Regions from separate parts of the Bradyrhizobium sp. P3_C3 genome, predicted to be linked through region 1. Evidence: riboswitches for the same ligand, from Rfam matches in the RefSeq annotation. Region 1 holds a riboswitch; the other holds the start of a gene.
The links. A riboswitch is a leader RNA that binds a small molecule or an ion and turns the genes downstream of it on or off. The one in region 1 is predicted to bind cobalamin.
Positions count from the first base shown of each region.

Region 1 (7,643 bases):
CGATCGCCTCGCACAGGCTCCGGTCGCGGCCGATACCGAGCCAGCTTGCCGACGTGCCGTTCCAGGCAATGGCATCGACCCTGGCATCCGCCAGCAGATCCGCCGCCGGCAGCATCACCGAGGCATCGAACTGGTTCAGCGCCGCGGCATCGAGCGCGATCTCGGTAACGCGGAAGCGCGAGAAATGAGCGGTGACGCCGGCCACGCCATGCAGCATGGAACTGGTGACGGGCTCCAGCACCGAGTTGGACGACGGGGTCATCATGCCGAGACGCTTGCGCTGAATTGACATCGATCACGATCGCCCCATTGAGAGAGCGCACCGCGGCGCCCCCCTCGGACGATCATCCGCGCCTGCCATCGCCCGCGCAACCCGCAATTTGCATGGCGCATATGATTTGTTCGATACGCAGCTCAAGCCGCGAAGGTCGACCGCAAGCGCCGCCAGCCGATGACGATGCCGGTGACAGAAAATGCCAGCCCCAGCAAGCAGAGCCCGACGACCAGGATATCGCGCAGACGCGGATGCGCCATGAGAACGGGAAAATCGAGCGTGTGAAGCGCGCTATAGAACCAGCGATGGGCGCGCCGCGAGGCATCCAGTCTTTGCAGCACGCGGCCGTCGGCACCGTCGATGTCGAACCAGAGGTCGCCGCATCGGGAGCGATAGACGGGCGCTCCGGGGACAGCCGAGTGCGCGAGATAGTCGTCATTGTCGGCTAGAACGGACGGGGCGCCGCAACCCGGCGCAAGGCGCGTCGTCAGGTCATGGACATCCTTCTCGCCGAGGAATGCCAGCTGCCGGCTGCGGCTCGCCTCCTCCGTTTTGGTTAAGGTCTGACTGGCGAGGCCGATCCGGTCGCGCCGGTAGACAACACCGTTGACGTCGAACCATTCGACTTCGCTAGCCGATGGCTGACCGACCGGTGGGGCCGTCGTCCAGTCCGGCGCGGCATACACCACGCCTGCTTCGGTCGGGGTCAGCTCCCCGCGCGAGAACAGCCGGCCGTGATCCATCGAGAGCCAGCCACTGAAACTCCAGGTCAGTACGAAAACGGTCGCGACGAGACCAATGATGTGATGCAGTGCGTGCCAGCCGCGATAAGGCGACGAGACCCGACGCCCTCGAATCCTGATCCTGGTAATTCCGAGCACCGCGCCGAGCGTCGCGGCGATAAAAGCCACCAGCGACAATGTCGAGACCACCTGATCCCAAAGGGACCAGTTGCTCCTCAGGACCGTCGGATAGATCCAGTGCAGGACGCTGCCGGCCAAATTCCACCCGCGCTCGCTGCGGGTCGTATCCAGCACGACTTCGCCGGTGCGCGAGGAGACATAGACCTCGGTTCCGGCCGCATCGCCAAGAGCGACGCGCAACAGAGGCCGGTGTCGATCAAAGCCGTTGGGTACGCTCCATTGATCATAATCCGCGCCCGAAGTCATCGCCGCCCGCGCGGCATCGAGCCCGCGTTGCCGGGCATGATCCCGCGCGATACCGACCGCGACGTCGACGGACGTCACCGATGCATCCCGTCCGTCGGAGGCATGGACCGCGCGCACACGCGACGGGTCCGACACGACATAGACCGGCCCGTCGCTCCGCTGGACCAGGCGAACGCGCGTGGCGTCCGCGACCCCGCTCGCGGCGACGGCATCCGCGACCGCAATCCTCACCTCTCCGCCAGCCACCGGCGCGAGCCCGGAAAAACGTTCCGCTTCCGTCAACGACGGAAACGGGACGAAGTGCATCACGATTCCGCTCGCGAACCACATCGCGAACAGCAGGCAGAACGCGATCCCGAGCCAGCGATGCAGCAGCACGATCGCGTTCATCATGTGGTCAGCGCCCTACCATTTGAACGCGGCCGAGAGCTCATAGGTCCTGGGCGCACCGAGCAGGATCTGGTCGGGATAGAACGGATCGCCCCAGATCGCGTAGCGCTTGTCGGTGATGTTGCGCACGCGGAAGCCCAGACGGGCCTGGTCGACCGCGTTGAACACCGTCTTCGGGATGTCGACGAAGGCGTAGACGTCGGCGACGGTGTAGGCCTTCATCGTCACGACGTTGGCATCGGTGTTGTAGCGGTCGCCGACATAGCGGCCCGTGATGCCGAGCTCCACCGGCCAGGGCGTGAAGAACCGGTACGACGCACCGGCATTGGCCACGACACGCGGCACGTTCGGCGGCGTGTTGCCGGAGAACGAACCGCCGACGAAATTGTAGTCGGCGTAGCGCGCATCGACATAGGCGATGTTGCCCCAGAGCCGCAGGGGCTCGATCGGCCGGATGGCCGCAGCGAGCTCGACGCCCTTCGACTCCTGCCGTCCCGCGATGTTGAGCTGCATGCCGCCAGCCGCCGCATAGACGTTCTTGCGCTGGATATCGTAGGCCGAGAACGACCATTCCGCCCTGTTGTTCCACAACAGATGCTTGACGCCCGTCTCATAGGTGCGCGAGGTCGTCAGGTCGAGCGGCTGGGCTGGCCCAAGCAGGAAGATGTTGTTGGCTGAGACATCAGCACCGGTCGCGTACTGACTGAAGAAGGTCAGGCCGGGAACGGCGTCCCAGGTATAGCCAATGCGCCCCGTCGTCGGGACCCAGGACTTCGAGAACGGGAAGTTCGCCTTTTCCAGCCCGGCGGCGTCGGTCGAGTTGCGGTCAAGCCCGATATGCTCGACGCGGAGGCCGCCGACCAGCGCGAAGGTTCGCGTGAGCTTCACCCGGTCCTCGAACGACAGCGCCTCGTTGTCGATGCGCGCGGTCTGCTGCTGCGTCGTGAGCAGGCCGTAAAGGCCACGGTCGGGATTGACGAGCGAGACGTAATCGTCCGGGAAGTTGGCCGCGCCCGGCCTGACGAAATCGAGATAGCTGGACGAAAGTGTCGTGACCAGGCGGTTGTCGAAGCCTGCGATATTAGCGTCCCAAATCAGGTCGGTAATGTTGCCGACAAGGCGTTGGCTATGTGCAACATAGAAGCGCTCGCGATCGACCATGTTCGAGTTGGGCAGGCCCGTACTGGCATTGAAAGCCTCGATCTCGTTGTTGAACCAGGTACGCTCCGCGCCATAGGCATAGGCTTGGCTCTTCAGCGTCAGGTCAGGCGCCAGCTTCAGTTCGAAGCCGCCGCGCAGCCACACCTCTTGTGCCACGTTGCGGTTGTCGAGAACGTTGTAATTGGTGTTGAAGGTACGATCGTCGATCGTGATCGCACCGAGATTCGTTTTGTTGAAGTTCGAGACGTAATTACCCGAAACAATGCCGCTCGTCGCATGCGAACCGCTGAAGGCGATCGGTACCAGCGGTGCGCCCCAATAGGCCTTCGAGCGATCTTCCCGGTACTCGATCGCGCCCCAGATCTTGAGACTGTCGGAGATGCGGTAATTGAGCTGGCCAGACACATCCAGCGTCTTGGTATTGGTGTCGTCGGCAAAGCCATTGAGCGAGGCGCGGCTGATGTCGAAGCGGTAGTCGAGCCCCTGCAAATTGGTGCTGCCGCCCGAGCCGTAATGGACGCCGAACGAGTTGAGCGAATCCCAGGAAAAGTCGGCTTCATTCCGGATCGGCCCGGTGTGTGGCTGCTTCGTGATCAAGTTGATTGCGCCACCGGCGGCACCTTCGCCCGACATCAGCGAGGCCGGGCCTTTCAAAAATTCCACGGCTGCGAGATTGGCCGTATCCGTGATCCGCGAGGTCATGTTCTGCGGACCGATCTTGATGCCGTTGTAGAGCATGTTGATCTGGCTGTTGGTGAAGCCACGCATGGAGAAAGCCGCGGGCTCGGCCGGATTGTCGCCGGAGGTGACACCGACCGCGCCCTGCGCAACCTCCGACACGGTGCGATAGCCCTGCTCCCGCATGGTCTCGGCCGAGATGACTTCGACGGTCGCGGGTGTCTCCTGCACGGTCAGGCCGAGGCGCGAGGCGCTCTCGGCAACCACATTGGTGTTGAGCGGCGTCTGCGCCGCCGCGGTCGGCACGACGGGCTTGGCCGCGGCCGATGCGGCCGCTGGCCTGCGCGATGCTGCGCGGCGTGGGCTCTGCGCGTCCCGGGCCGCCGGCTTTGCCGGTTTGCGGGATTGGGCGGGCGACACCTCGACCGGCGGCAGCGGCTCGCGGGCCTGCTGCGCCAGCGCTGCGGGCAGATCGGCGACTGCYAATGAAGTAAGCGCGGCGGAAGCGAGCAGGAAGCAACGCGGTCGTACAAGACGAATGGAAGACACAGTTCGGGACCTCGGTATGACGTCAGTGGCACGTCACAGCGAACCAGGTCCCACCTCCGGCCTTTGAGCCTTCCGATGAAGCCGAATGTCTGTACTCCCCGACCGACATCTTCGCGTGTGACCACGGCTGACGGCAGGTCTCCTGGCTCGCGGGTCAGTACCTTGCATCGCCTTCCCGGGACCGAGATACCCAGTGGCTCGTGACGCAAGATTCGCCGCTTACAGTTGCGGGGGCAGCCGCGGCATTGGGGACAAAATCCCCGCACCGCATTCCCTTTTCATCCCCACTCGGGGAAACCGTCAAAGCCATCTAGGATTACCAACAAGACAGAGTCAATGTGCCGGTACGACGTTATTACCACAGCGACCAACTTCCTTGGAGATAGGCATGGAAGGCGAGACCTTCCTCTGGCTGATACGGCATGCGCCCGTCGACGGCGTCAAAGGGACGATCCACGCGGCCGACGCGCCCGCCGATCTCGGCGATCGCGTGCAACTGGAGGCGTTGCGGCAGAGGCTCCCGCCAGATGCTGCGAGCTTTGCGAGCCCGGCGCGACGCACGGTTGAGACGGCGCGCGCGCTGGGACTCGAACCCGCGTTGGTGCCCGAATTTGGCGAGCAGGATTTTGGCGACTGGACCGGCCGGCGGCATGACGGGCTCGCCGCGACCGGCGGCGAGGCCTATGCGCAGTTCTGGAGCGATCCGGCGCACGCGCGGCCGCCGGGCGGCGAAAGCTTTGAGGATCAGGTCGCGCGTGTGCGGCTGGGTCTCGCGCAAATCGGCGCCGGCTCAGCAACGCTCGTCGTCCATTCCGGCACCATCCGCGCCGCACTCTGCATTGCGCTGGACCTGACACCACAAGCGGCCCTGCGCTTCGTGATCGATCCGTTTTCACTGACCCGGATCGACCGGCTCGCCACCGGCTGGCGCGTCGTCGCGGTCAATCAGCGCGCGGCTTGAGCCGGGTCAGGCCGGGCGATCCGGTACATTGGCCTGCGCGAAGGTCGCCATGCCGTTGTGAAGGCTGCACGCGAGCCGCACCAGCGGCAGCGCGATGGCCGCACCCGATCCTTCGCCGAGCCTGAGATCGAGGCTGATCAACGGCTGCACGTTCAGCGCACGCAGCACCAGCCGATGCCCCTGCTCCGCCGATTGATGCGACGGCAGCAGGAATGGCTGGCACGACGGGTTCAGCCGCACCGCCGCCAGCGCCGCCACCGATACGATGAAGCCATCGATCAACACGGGAATGCGGGCTTGCGCAGCCGCAATGATGGCGCCGCAAATCGCCGCGATTTCGAGGCCGCCGACGGCGCACAGGATTTTTTCCGGCGAAGCGCCCGCAATGCCGTGATGCGCAATCGCCGCATCGATCACACCCGCCTTGTGCGCGCGGCCGGCCGCGTCGACGCCGGTACCGCTGCCCGCGATCTCCTCGGCACTGATGCCGAGCAGGCTCGCCGCAATCGCGGCCGACGTCGTGGTATTGCCGATGCCCATCTCGCCGAAGATCAGAAGATCGGGCCTGCCGGCTGCCGCGCGCGCGACTGCGCGCTGACCGGCTTCGAAGGCGAATGCCAGCTCCGTGGGGGTGAGCGCGGCTTCCACGCTGAAGTCGCGCGTGCCCCGGCGCGGCTTGTCGGTGACGATTCCGGCCATCTCCTCCTGCGCCAGCGTACCGGCGTCGACGACCTCAAGGTTTGAGCCAAGCTCACGCGCCAGCACCGAGATCGCGGCACCGCCCGAGGCAAAATTCGCCATCATCGCGATGGTCACTCCTTGCGGATAGGCCGACACGCCCTGCGCGACGATGCCGTGATCGCCGGCGAAGACGATGATCGGCACCCGCGCGGCGCGCGGCTGCTCGGTCGCTTGCAGGCCCGCAAGCTCGACCGCAAGCTGCTCCAGCCGGCCGAGCGCGCCGGCCGGTTTTGTGAGTTGCGCCTGCCGCGCGAGCGCCACCTCGCGATGGACAGCGGAGACATCTGGGCATTTCCGGGTGACCCAATCGGGGAGCATGCTGCCTCGCTTACGGCCTGCGCTTGAGAATGTAGCTGTCCATGATCCAGCCTTGCCGCTCGCGCGCATCCTGTCGCGCGGCGACGATGTGCGGGCCGATCTCGGCCAGAACGCCCGACATGACGATCTGATCGGGCATGCCGAGATAGGCGCCCCACCAGATGTGCAGCCCGGCTGGATCGAGCGACTGGAACGCGGTGCCGCCGTCGAGCATCACCACCACGGTGTCGACGCCCTGCGGCCAGCCGCCTTCGCGCAAGCGGCGTCCCGTCGTGACCAGGAAAGGCTCGCCGATGTCGTTGAGCGGCAGCGCATGCGCCGCGCACAGCGCCTGGATCGAAGTGATGCCGGGCACGACGTCGATATCAGGCAAGGGATCGAGCCGCCGCGCAATGCGCAGCGAGGAATCGTACAGTGAGGGATCGCCCCAGATCAGCAGCGCGACCTTGCCATCATCACCGAGCTGGCTCGCGATCGTCTGCGACCAGGCCGCGGCCACGGCATCGTGCCAATCGTCGACGCCCTTGTGATAATCCGCTTCACCGGCATCGCGCACGGGAAGGTCGAACTCGGCAATGCGCGTCGTTGGATTGGTGAGCACATCCGCGCAGATCGTCCGCCTGAGATCCGCGAGATCGGACTTCGCCCTCCCCTTGCGCGGGATCAGGATGAGATCGGCCGCGTTGATGGCTTGAACGGCGGCGCGCGTGAGCTGCTCGGGATCGCCGCAACCGATGCCTATCAGGGAGAGCGTGAGCATCGCGCGTGCAGGGGCGGCCATGACGGCCGCCCCTTGTCTCTTAAGCCGCGTTGTGCAGGCGCGGCGTGACGAGGCCGGGCGCGGTGACGCCGCGCAGCGACTTCGCCAGCGCCAGCACACCGAGATCGGCGAGCGGCTCGATCACGATGACGAGCGCGTAGGAGGCCGCAAAGGTCGCGATGTTGACGAGGTTGGTCGCACCGAAGCCCGAGCCATAGAGCGCCCAGAACGCGACCCAGGCGATGACGCCGGCCTGATACGTGGTCGAAAGCGCCAGCGCCTGGCGATACCTGAGATCGACATAGGCGGTGTTGCGGGCAATGATCCGCGCGGCGATCGCCTGGATCCCGAACAGCGGCACCAGCAGCGTGGTGACGTTCATGCCGAACTGCGGCAGATCGGGCGGCTCGAAGAAGATGCCCTGGAACAACAGTCCGAACGCAAGGCCGAAGGCCGCGGGCGCCGCCCCAAACAGCAGGAACAGGGTCGAGCCAAGGATGAAGTGCACCTCGGAGACGCCGACCGGGAAGTGCGGCAGGATCTCGAAGAAGACGAACACGAGGCCTGTGGTGGCGAGCGTCCGCGCCGCGAACGACGTGATGCCCTGCTCGCGCACGGTCTCGACCGCGAGCTTCAGCGCAA
Region 1 covers NZ_JBFUGY010000006.1:142,431-150,073, forward strand. The annotation lists partial or broken gene AC1DW2_RS09475 (maleate cis-trans isomerase family protein) at 1-292, opposite strand, end outside; gene AC1DW2_RS09480 (PepSY domain-containing protein) at 415-1,836, opposite strand; gene AC1DW2_RS09485 (TonB-dependent receptor) at 1,849-4,221, opposite strand; cobalamin riboswitch at 4,337-4,538, opposite strand; gene AC1DW2_RS09490 (histidine phosphatase family protein) at 4,610-5,182, shown strand; gene cobT (nicotinate-nucleotide--dimethylbenzimidazole phosphoribosyltransferase) at 5,189-6,241, opposite strand; gene cobF (precorrin-6A synthase (deacetylating)) at 6,252-7,001, opposite strand; gene AC1DW2_RS09505 (energy-coupling factor ABC transporter permease) at 7,042-7,643, opposite strand, start outside.

Region 2 (7,643 bases), on a different contig from region 1:
CAGACCGAGACCATCCCGCCCTCGCTGGTGCTGATCACGATCGGCTCGGTCACGGGCGTGTCGATCGCGGCGCTGTTCACCGGCGGTCTGCTGCCCGGCATCGTGCTGGCGATCGGGCTCTGCTCCGTGGTCTGGTGGCGATATCGCGGCGAAGACCTGTCGCATGTGAAGCGCGCGAGCGGGCGCGAGATCGGCCGCGCCTTCGTCATCGCGATTCCGGCGATGGCTCTGCCCTTCGTCATCCGGGCCGCGGTGGTCGAGGGCGTTGCGACGGCTACCGAGGTGTCGACCATCGGCATCGTCTACTCGGTTCTCACCGGGCTTCTGATCTATCGCCAGTTCTCCTGGCGCCGCCTTTATCCGATGCTGGTGGAGACCGCGTCACTGTCCGGCGCGATTCTGCTGATCATCGGTGCCGCGACCGGGATGGCGTGGGCCCTGACCCAGTCGGGTTTCTCGGCATCGCTCGCCAAGGTCATGACCGCGCTGCCGGGCGGAACGCCGGTCTTCCTCGGCGTTACCATCGTGGCGTTTGTCATTCTGGGCAGCGTGCTCGAGGGCATCCCGGCCATCGTTCTGTTCGGGCCGCTGCTGTTTCCGATCGCCCGTCAGGTCGGGGTGCACGAGGTGCATTACGCGATGGTCGTCGTTCTCGCCATGGGCATCGGTCTGTTCGCCCCGCCGTTCGGCGTCGGCTACTATGCGGCCTGTGCCATCAGCCGCATCAGTCCCGACGAAGGCATCAAGCCGATCGTCGGCTATATCGTGGCCTTGCTGATCGGCACGCTCGTGGTGGCCGCGATACCGTGGATATCGACCGGATTCCTGTGACGTGGGATGGCACGGGCGCGTTGATCGCGCCACCACGGGGCTCGTCAACGCTGCCCGTTGTGCACGGAGACATCCGGCGACGTCACAGCACGGCTGCCGGCCTAGTGTTCCGCGTTATGCGCCCGAACGCACTGCTTGAATCCGGAGCAAGCGGTGCTTCACCGTTCGGGCGATTGCCGCTGGCGCGTCGTCGGGAATCGCAAAGCATGAGCTCGCGTTGATCTCGCACAGGACGTAGGTGTCGGTACCGGCGGCGTCGCGGGGCCCGTACAGGAAGTCGGCGTCCCAGATCACCGGCAGCGACGGTTCGTCGATGCCGAGCGTGTCCATCAGCTGCGGCGTCCATTCGTCCTCCATCGATCTTCGGAGCGTCTGGAATTGCGAAGCATCGGGTCCATGCATGATCCGTGGGCCCGGCTGCGCCTCGGGTGCGTCGGGGCCTTCCGGCGGCGGCGGGATCAGGGCCTTGATCAATTGATGCCCGAAGCCCGCGACCTTGGCGCCGCTCATGTAGCAGCGGATCATGCCGTCGGGCAGGCGGGGTTGGAACGCCTGGTCGATGACGCAGCCGCCCCATCCGAAATACGGTTCGCAGCGCGCGAGGAAGGCATCGAGCGGCATGTCCTCGGGCAGACTGCCGCGTTGGGCATGCAGCACGCGAACCATGGCGTCCGCGTTGGGCAGGGCCTCCACCTTCCACACCCCCTGGCCGCCATTGCCGCGATTTTGCTTGAGCACGCGCGGACCGTTCGCCTGAAGACGCGCGGGAAATTCGGCGCGGAAGCTTGCGGCGGTGTCATAGCGATGCGTGTCGGCTCCCCAGCCGAGATGACGCGTTCGGTAGAGCACCTCCTTGACGCCCATCTTCAGGATCACGTCGGGATGGGCGCTCACCCATGGCCCTTGCGCCGCAACGTCGCGAAGCAGCGGGTCGAGGGCCTCGCGCGTCTTGCCCTGATGGATCGGATCGACCCAGACGAGCACGCCATCGACGGCGAGCAGTTGATCGCGGACGGCGTCGGCGAAGATCTCGTCGTAGATCACCGGTCGGGCTTCGATGCCGACCGCGGCGAGTGCTTCGAAAACGCGGACGAAGCGGCTGTTTTGCGCCGTCGCGTCCCGGCGCGCGGCGGCGTCGCCGCGGGAGAGGATGGCAACGGTATGGCGGACAGGAGGATGGCGTTCGGTATCCATGCGCAAGCTCCACGAATGGCGTGCTGCGCAGAGCTTGGACCGAGGTCTCACGGGGAGTCTGCTTCGTCCCCACGCCGATCAATCTACGTGAGATCGTCCGGCCGTTGCAAGATGGTGTTTGTGCGGTTCCATCGAGACGGCGAACGCTTCGCGCGCGCCGCTACGGTGGCGGAGGATAGCGGTCGAATGTCGGCAGTTCGTGCGCGCGCTCCATCCATCGAAGGCGCTCTGCGACCTGGATGTGCATCGTCGCCGGTACGGCGTCGGGATCGTCGTAGGTCGCGCTCTGGACGTCGATGACCCCGGGCAACATGTCGGCATTGACATAAAACAGGCCGGTTCCGCAGTCGCCGCAAAAGTGCCGCCGCGCATGTTCCGAGGAGCTGTAGACCTTGGGCTCGCCCTTGGTCACCTTGACGGCATCGTCCGCGTACATCGTCCAGCCGACGACGGGAGCGCCCGCGTGAAGCCTGCAATCGCGGCAGTGACACAGCGCGTGCACGATCGCTTCGCCCTCGACCTGATAGCGGATCGCGCCGCAGTGACAACCGCCGGTGATGGTGCTCATGCGTTCCTCCCGATGGAAGACAGGTCTCGTTGATCGATAGCTCTCGAGACCTGCGGCTTCAACGGCGCAATCGATTTGCGATTGCGTCCTACTGTCGCGTGACAACTCCTGCCACGGCGCGGGCGAGGTGATCCGCGACTACCACTTGAACGAAGCCGCGACCTCGTAGCTGCGCGGCGCGCCCAGGATGATCTGGTCGGTGTAACCCGGATCGCCCCAGGCCGCGTAGAGCTTGTTGGTTAGGTTCCTCACGCGAAAGCTGATCCGGGTCTGGTCGACGCCCGGGAAATAGGCTTTTGGAATATCGACGAACGCGAACGCGTCGAAGATCGTGTAGGCGTCCATCGTGACCAGATTGTCCTGGAAGTTGAAGCGGTCGCCGACGTGACGGACGAGGCCGCCGATCTCCACCGGCAGCTTCGTGTCGAAGCGATAGGAGGCGCCGGCGTTGGCGATGAAGTTCGGAACGTTGGGCGGCGTCTTGCCCGAATAGGACTGGAAGTCGCCATTGCCGTCGACATAGGTGAAGTCGATGAAGCGCGACTGCACGAAGGCGACGTTGCCCCACAGTTTCAGGCCTGCGACCGGATTGACCGCGGCGGCGATCTCGACGCCCTTGGAGGCCATCTTGCCGGCGACGTTGAAGAGGATGCCGCTTTCGGGGACGTAGACGTTCTTGCGCTCGATGTCGAAGGCCGAGAACGTGGCCTCCGCGCGCTTGTCGGCCGACAGCAGCTTCACGCCGGTCTCGTAGGTTCGCGACGTCGTGAGCAGCAGCGGCGTCGTGGGCCTGAGGATGAAGATGTTCGCCACCGTCGGGTCGGCTGCCGTCGCGTACTGGCTGTAAAGCATCACGCCGGGCGCGATGTCCCAGGTGTAGCCGATGCGTCCGGTGACCGGATTGAACGTCTTCGAGAAAGGATAGCTGGCTTTCAGGAGGCCATTCTCGTCGAAGCGGGTCCGCGACAGCTCGATATTCTCAAAACGGATGCCGCCGATCAGCGCGAAGGTCGAGGTCAGCTTGAGCCGGTCCTCGAACGACAGCGAGGCGGTGTCGAGATGGGTGTAGATCTTCTCGTCGCTGCGCGGGCCGTAGAGGCCGCGGTCCGGATTGAGGAGGTCGACGTAGTCATTGAAGAACAGCGTGTCCTGCGAGACGTTGAACTGGTTGCTGCTCGCCGCCACGGTGGCGACGAAGCGATTGTCCATTCCGCCGAGATTGGAATTGACGGTGAGGTCGGTGATGTTGCCGTAGAGTCGCTGTGCGTGATCGAGCGCCAGGCGCTCGCGGTAGATGCTCTGCGCGCCTGCGAAATTGCCTACGGTCTGGTCAAACGACGAGATCTCGTTGTTGAACCAGTGCCGGTGGGCGTCATAGCCATAGACCTGGCTCTTCAGCGAGATGTTGTTGGTGATGTCCCATTGAAAGCCGCTGCGCAGCCAGAGCTCGTTGGCGCCGCTGTGATTGTCGAGCACGTTGTAGTTCGTGGTCAGCGTGCGCGCGTCGATGGTGACCGGGACCGGCGTGCCGCCGCCGAGGTAATAGTTGCTCCAGAGGCCGGAGACGACGCCATACGTCGGCACGATGCCCGGCGCGTTCGCCGGCACCAGCGGCGTCCCCCAGTAGAAGCGGTCGTTGTCCTGCCTGTATTCGGTCGCGCCCCAGATCCTCAGGTTCTCGTTGACGCGATAGTTCAGCTGGCCCGAGACGTTGCTGAGCTTCGAATAGGTGTCGTCGATAAAGCCCTTGTTGTTGAAATGGCTGATGTCGAAGCGGTAGTCGAGGCCGTTGATCAGCGTGCTGCCGCCCGATCCGTAACCGGCGCGATAGCCGTTGAAGGAATCGTAGGAGGTGAAGGCGTCGTTGACGATTGGTCCGGTGTGCGGCGCCTTGTTCACGTAGTTGATGGCGCCGCCGGTCGCACCGAGGCCCGCCACCAGCGAGTCCGGTCCCTTGATGATCTCGACCTGCTGGAGGCCAGCCACGTCCATGGGACGGCCGGTCATGGTCGACGGCCCGATCGGGATGCCGTTGTAGAGCGTGGAGATCTGGTCGCCGGAAAAGCCACGCATCGAGAAGATGGCGGGCGCGCCGGGCGCATCGCCGCCGGTGACGCCGACTGCAGCCTTGGCGACGTCGGTCGTGGTCCGGATGCCCAGGTCCTGCATCGTCCGCTGACTGATGACCTCGACGGTCGCCGGCATCTCGCGCGCCGTGATGCCGAGCCGGGAGCCGACGTCGGTGACGGCTGCCGTGTTGAGCGGCGTCTGCACCGGGCCGCTCGGAGCTTGCGCGGCCGGAACGGCGACAGCAGGGGCGCCACGATTGCGTCCCGCGGCGCGCCGGGCCGCGCGCTGCTTCTGAGTGCCCGGGCTGACGGCAGGAGCCTGTCGCGGCGCAGGCGGCGACACGATCACCGGACCGACCTCCCGGGAGCGGTTGTCCTGCGTCGCGCTTTGCGCGAGCGCCGCGGACGACAAGGACACCGACGAGAGCAGAGTAATCAGGAAAGCACGCGATAACGCTGGCCTTGCGCCAGCACGGAAATGAAGATTTTGCACGACAACGCTCTGCGGCGACGCAAACAAACCGTCACCGCGGTTGCCTTAGTCATCCACCTTCGCCCCAGGCGGCGGATGCACCGGCTACTTGTCCGACATCAGGGCACCCCGCCCAATGCGTTCGCGCGTGACCATGGCTGGTAGCAGGTTTCCTGGCTCGCGGGTCATCGCCTTCGACCACCTTCCCAGAGGCCCAAGCGGGGCTCCAGTGGTTCGTTTGGTCGTCGGCTATCCGCCTACAGTTGCGGGGGCAGCCGCGGAATTGCCCACTGAGGTGGACGCACCGCATTCCCTTGAAGAGTCCTTGCGGACACTACCGATCACGAAACTGGCATCAGGGGATGAGCGCGTCAACATCCGCGCGGGCTGTTCGACGGGCCGGTCGGTCGATGGTGGCCTTGTGTTGCTGTTTTGCACGATAGTCCTAGGGCTGCGTCGAAACGTCCAACCCGGCCTCCGTGCGAGCCTGGGTAACGGACGCTTGACCACGATCAATGACTGCCTTTGGTGTCCGAATATGCTACTGAGGCCGAGTTCCGGCCCGACAAGGTAAGTCGATATTGATGCAGTTCGTCCGTACCATCCTGGCAGTCGCCATCGCCATATCCCTGGCGATGCTGCCGGTTGGCGTGTCCGCGGCGAACCTCGCAATGTCGTCGGATGGCATGCAGACGGCCATGCACATGAGCGGCGACGCCGACATGTCGATGGACGATTGTTGTCCCGACATGAAGGGAACGGGCTCCCATAGCGGCGGCTACAAGTGCGGGATGGGCTTCTGCTGCGTTGGCGGGATCATCGCGCTTGGTGATGTCAGGCCCATGGCGTTCGAACGTCTCGCCGTCATGGCCAGCACGATGGCTATTCCCCCGGATCAGGTCGTTTCCTTCCGCGGCGGCAGTCCTCCTTTCCGACCTCCTCGAATCTGATCTCGCAAAGCCCGAGACGCGAGCGGCGTGCCTGCTCGCGACGACGACTGACGTGCGCGCTTCACGCGCCACGGCGAAAGATCAATTCATGAGGACAGGACAATGCTTTCCAAAATCAGCACCGCGGCTCTCGCCGCCACCCTTTCGCTTGCCGCTTCCGCCGCGATGGCGGGCGCGGGCGACTACGCCTTCGAGCCCGTCACTCCGCAGATGAAGAAGGGCGAAGACGTCACGCTCGCCGTTCGCCTGACGAACAAGCAGACCGGCAAGCCGATACCGGACGCAGTCATCTTCAAAAGCCGCCTCGACATGGCCCCGGACGGGATGGCCGAGATGGAATCGGCGGTCGCGCCGCTGCCGTCCAGGGAGCCGGGTGTGTACGCCTTCAAGACGGACCTGCCGATGGCTGGACACTACCAGATGACGCTGTCCGTGAAGGTGCAGGGCGAACCGGAGACCGTCACCGGCAAGGTGATCGTCACGGTGGTCAAGTGAGCGTTCGGGCGCTGCCCGGCAGCGCCCGACATTCCCCTTTTTCCTTCACACGGACGCGCGCTCCCGGGCGCGCGGAAACACCATATGAAAACGCTGCGTCTCCTGACGGCACTTGCGCTGGGCGGCGGCCTGGTCCTGGCCGGCTACTACTGGCATTCGAACGGTGCGGGCTGGCTCGCTGAGGCCGACATATCATCGGCTGCGGCTGCCGCGGAGCGAACGCCGCTCTACTACCGCGATCCAAGCGGTGCGCCGCTCTGGTCTGCTGGTCCGAAGAAGGACGACCGCGGGCGGGACTATCTGCCGGTCTACGACGACGACGGAGCGGCCGTCGCGCCGGCGCCCCCGAAGGCGCAGGCGGCGTCGCCGCGAAAGATCCTCTACTACCGCAATCCCATGGGGCTGCCCGATACATCGACCGTCCCAAAGAAGGATCCGATGGGGATGGACTATGTCGCCGTTTACGAAGGCGACGATACCGACGACGGCACAGTGAAGCTGTCGCCCGGCAAGATCCAGCGCGCGGGCGTGAAGTCCGAGCCCGTCGCGCGGCGCTCGATCCGGGTCTCGGTGAAGGCGCCCGGCACGATCCAGCTCGATGAACGCCGCGTGTCGGTGATCGCGATGCGCGCCGAAAGCTTCGTGCAGAAGGTCGCCGACGTGACCACTGGCACGCGCGTGAAGGCCGGCCAGCCGCTGATGGAAATCTACAGTTCGGCGGTGGCGTCCGCGGCGGCGGAATATCTCGCGACGATCACCTCCAAGACGGTCGGCGGTGTCGAGATGTACGGCCGCGGCTCGCGACAGCGGCTGGTCAATCTCGACGTTCCCGAGTCCGTCATTGCGGAGATGGACAAGACGCACACCGCGCCCGTCGCCATACGCTGGTCTGCACCGCGCGACGGGGTCGTGCTCGAACGCAATGCGATCGAAGGGATGCGGGCCAATCCCGGCGACGTTCTGTTCCGGATCGCGGACACCTCGGTGGTCTGGGCGCTGGTCGACGTGGCCGAGCGCGATCTCGGCAACATCGCGGTGGGGCAGTCAGTCGCGGTGCGCGCGCG
Region 2 covers NZ_JBFUGY010000005.1:121,047-128,689, reverse strand. The annotation lists gene AC1DW2_RS08140 (TRAP transporter large permease) at 1-831, shown strand, start outside; gene AC1DW2_RS08135 (Cj0069 family protein) at 946-2,025, opposite strand; gene AC1DW2_RS08130 (GFA family protein) at 2,186-2,593, opposite strand; gene AC1DW2_RS08125 (TonB-dependent receptor) at 2,732-5,080, opposite strand; cobalamin riboswitch at 5,281-5,488, opposite strand; gene AC1DW2_RS08120 (hypothetical protein) at 5,719-6,084, shown strand; gene AC1DW2_RS08115 (FixH family protein) at 6,187-6,579, shown strand; gene AC1DW2_RS08110 (efflux RND transporter periplasmic adaptor subunit) at 6,664-7,643, shown strand, end outside.
Region 2: another riboswitch for cobalamin. It lies ahead of AC1DW2_RS08125 (TonB-dependent receptor); the one in region 1 lies ahead of AC1DW2_RS09485 (TonB-dependent receptor).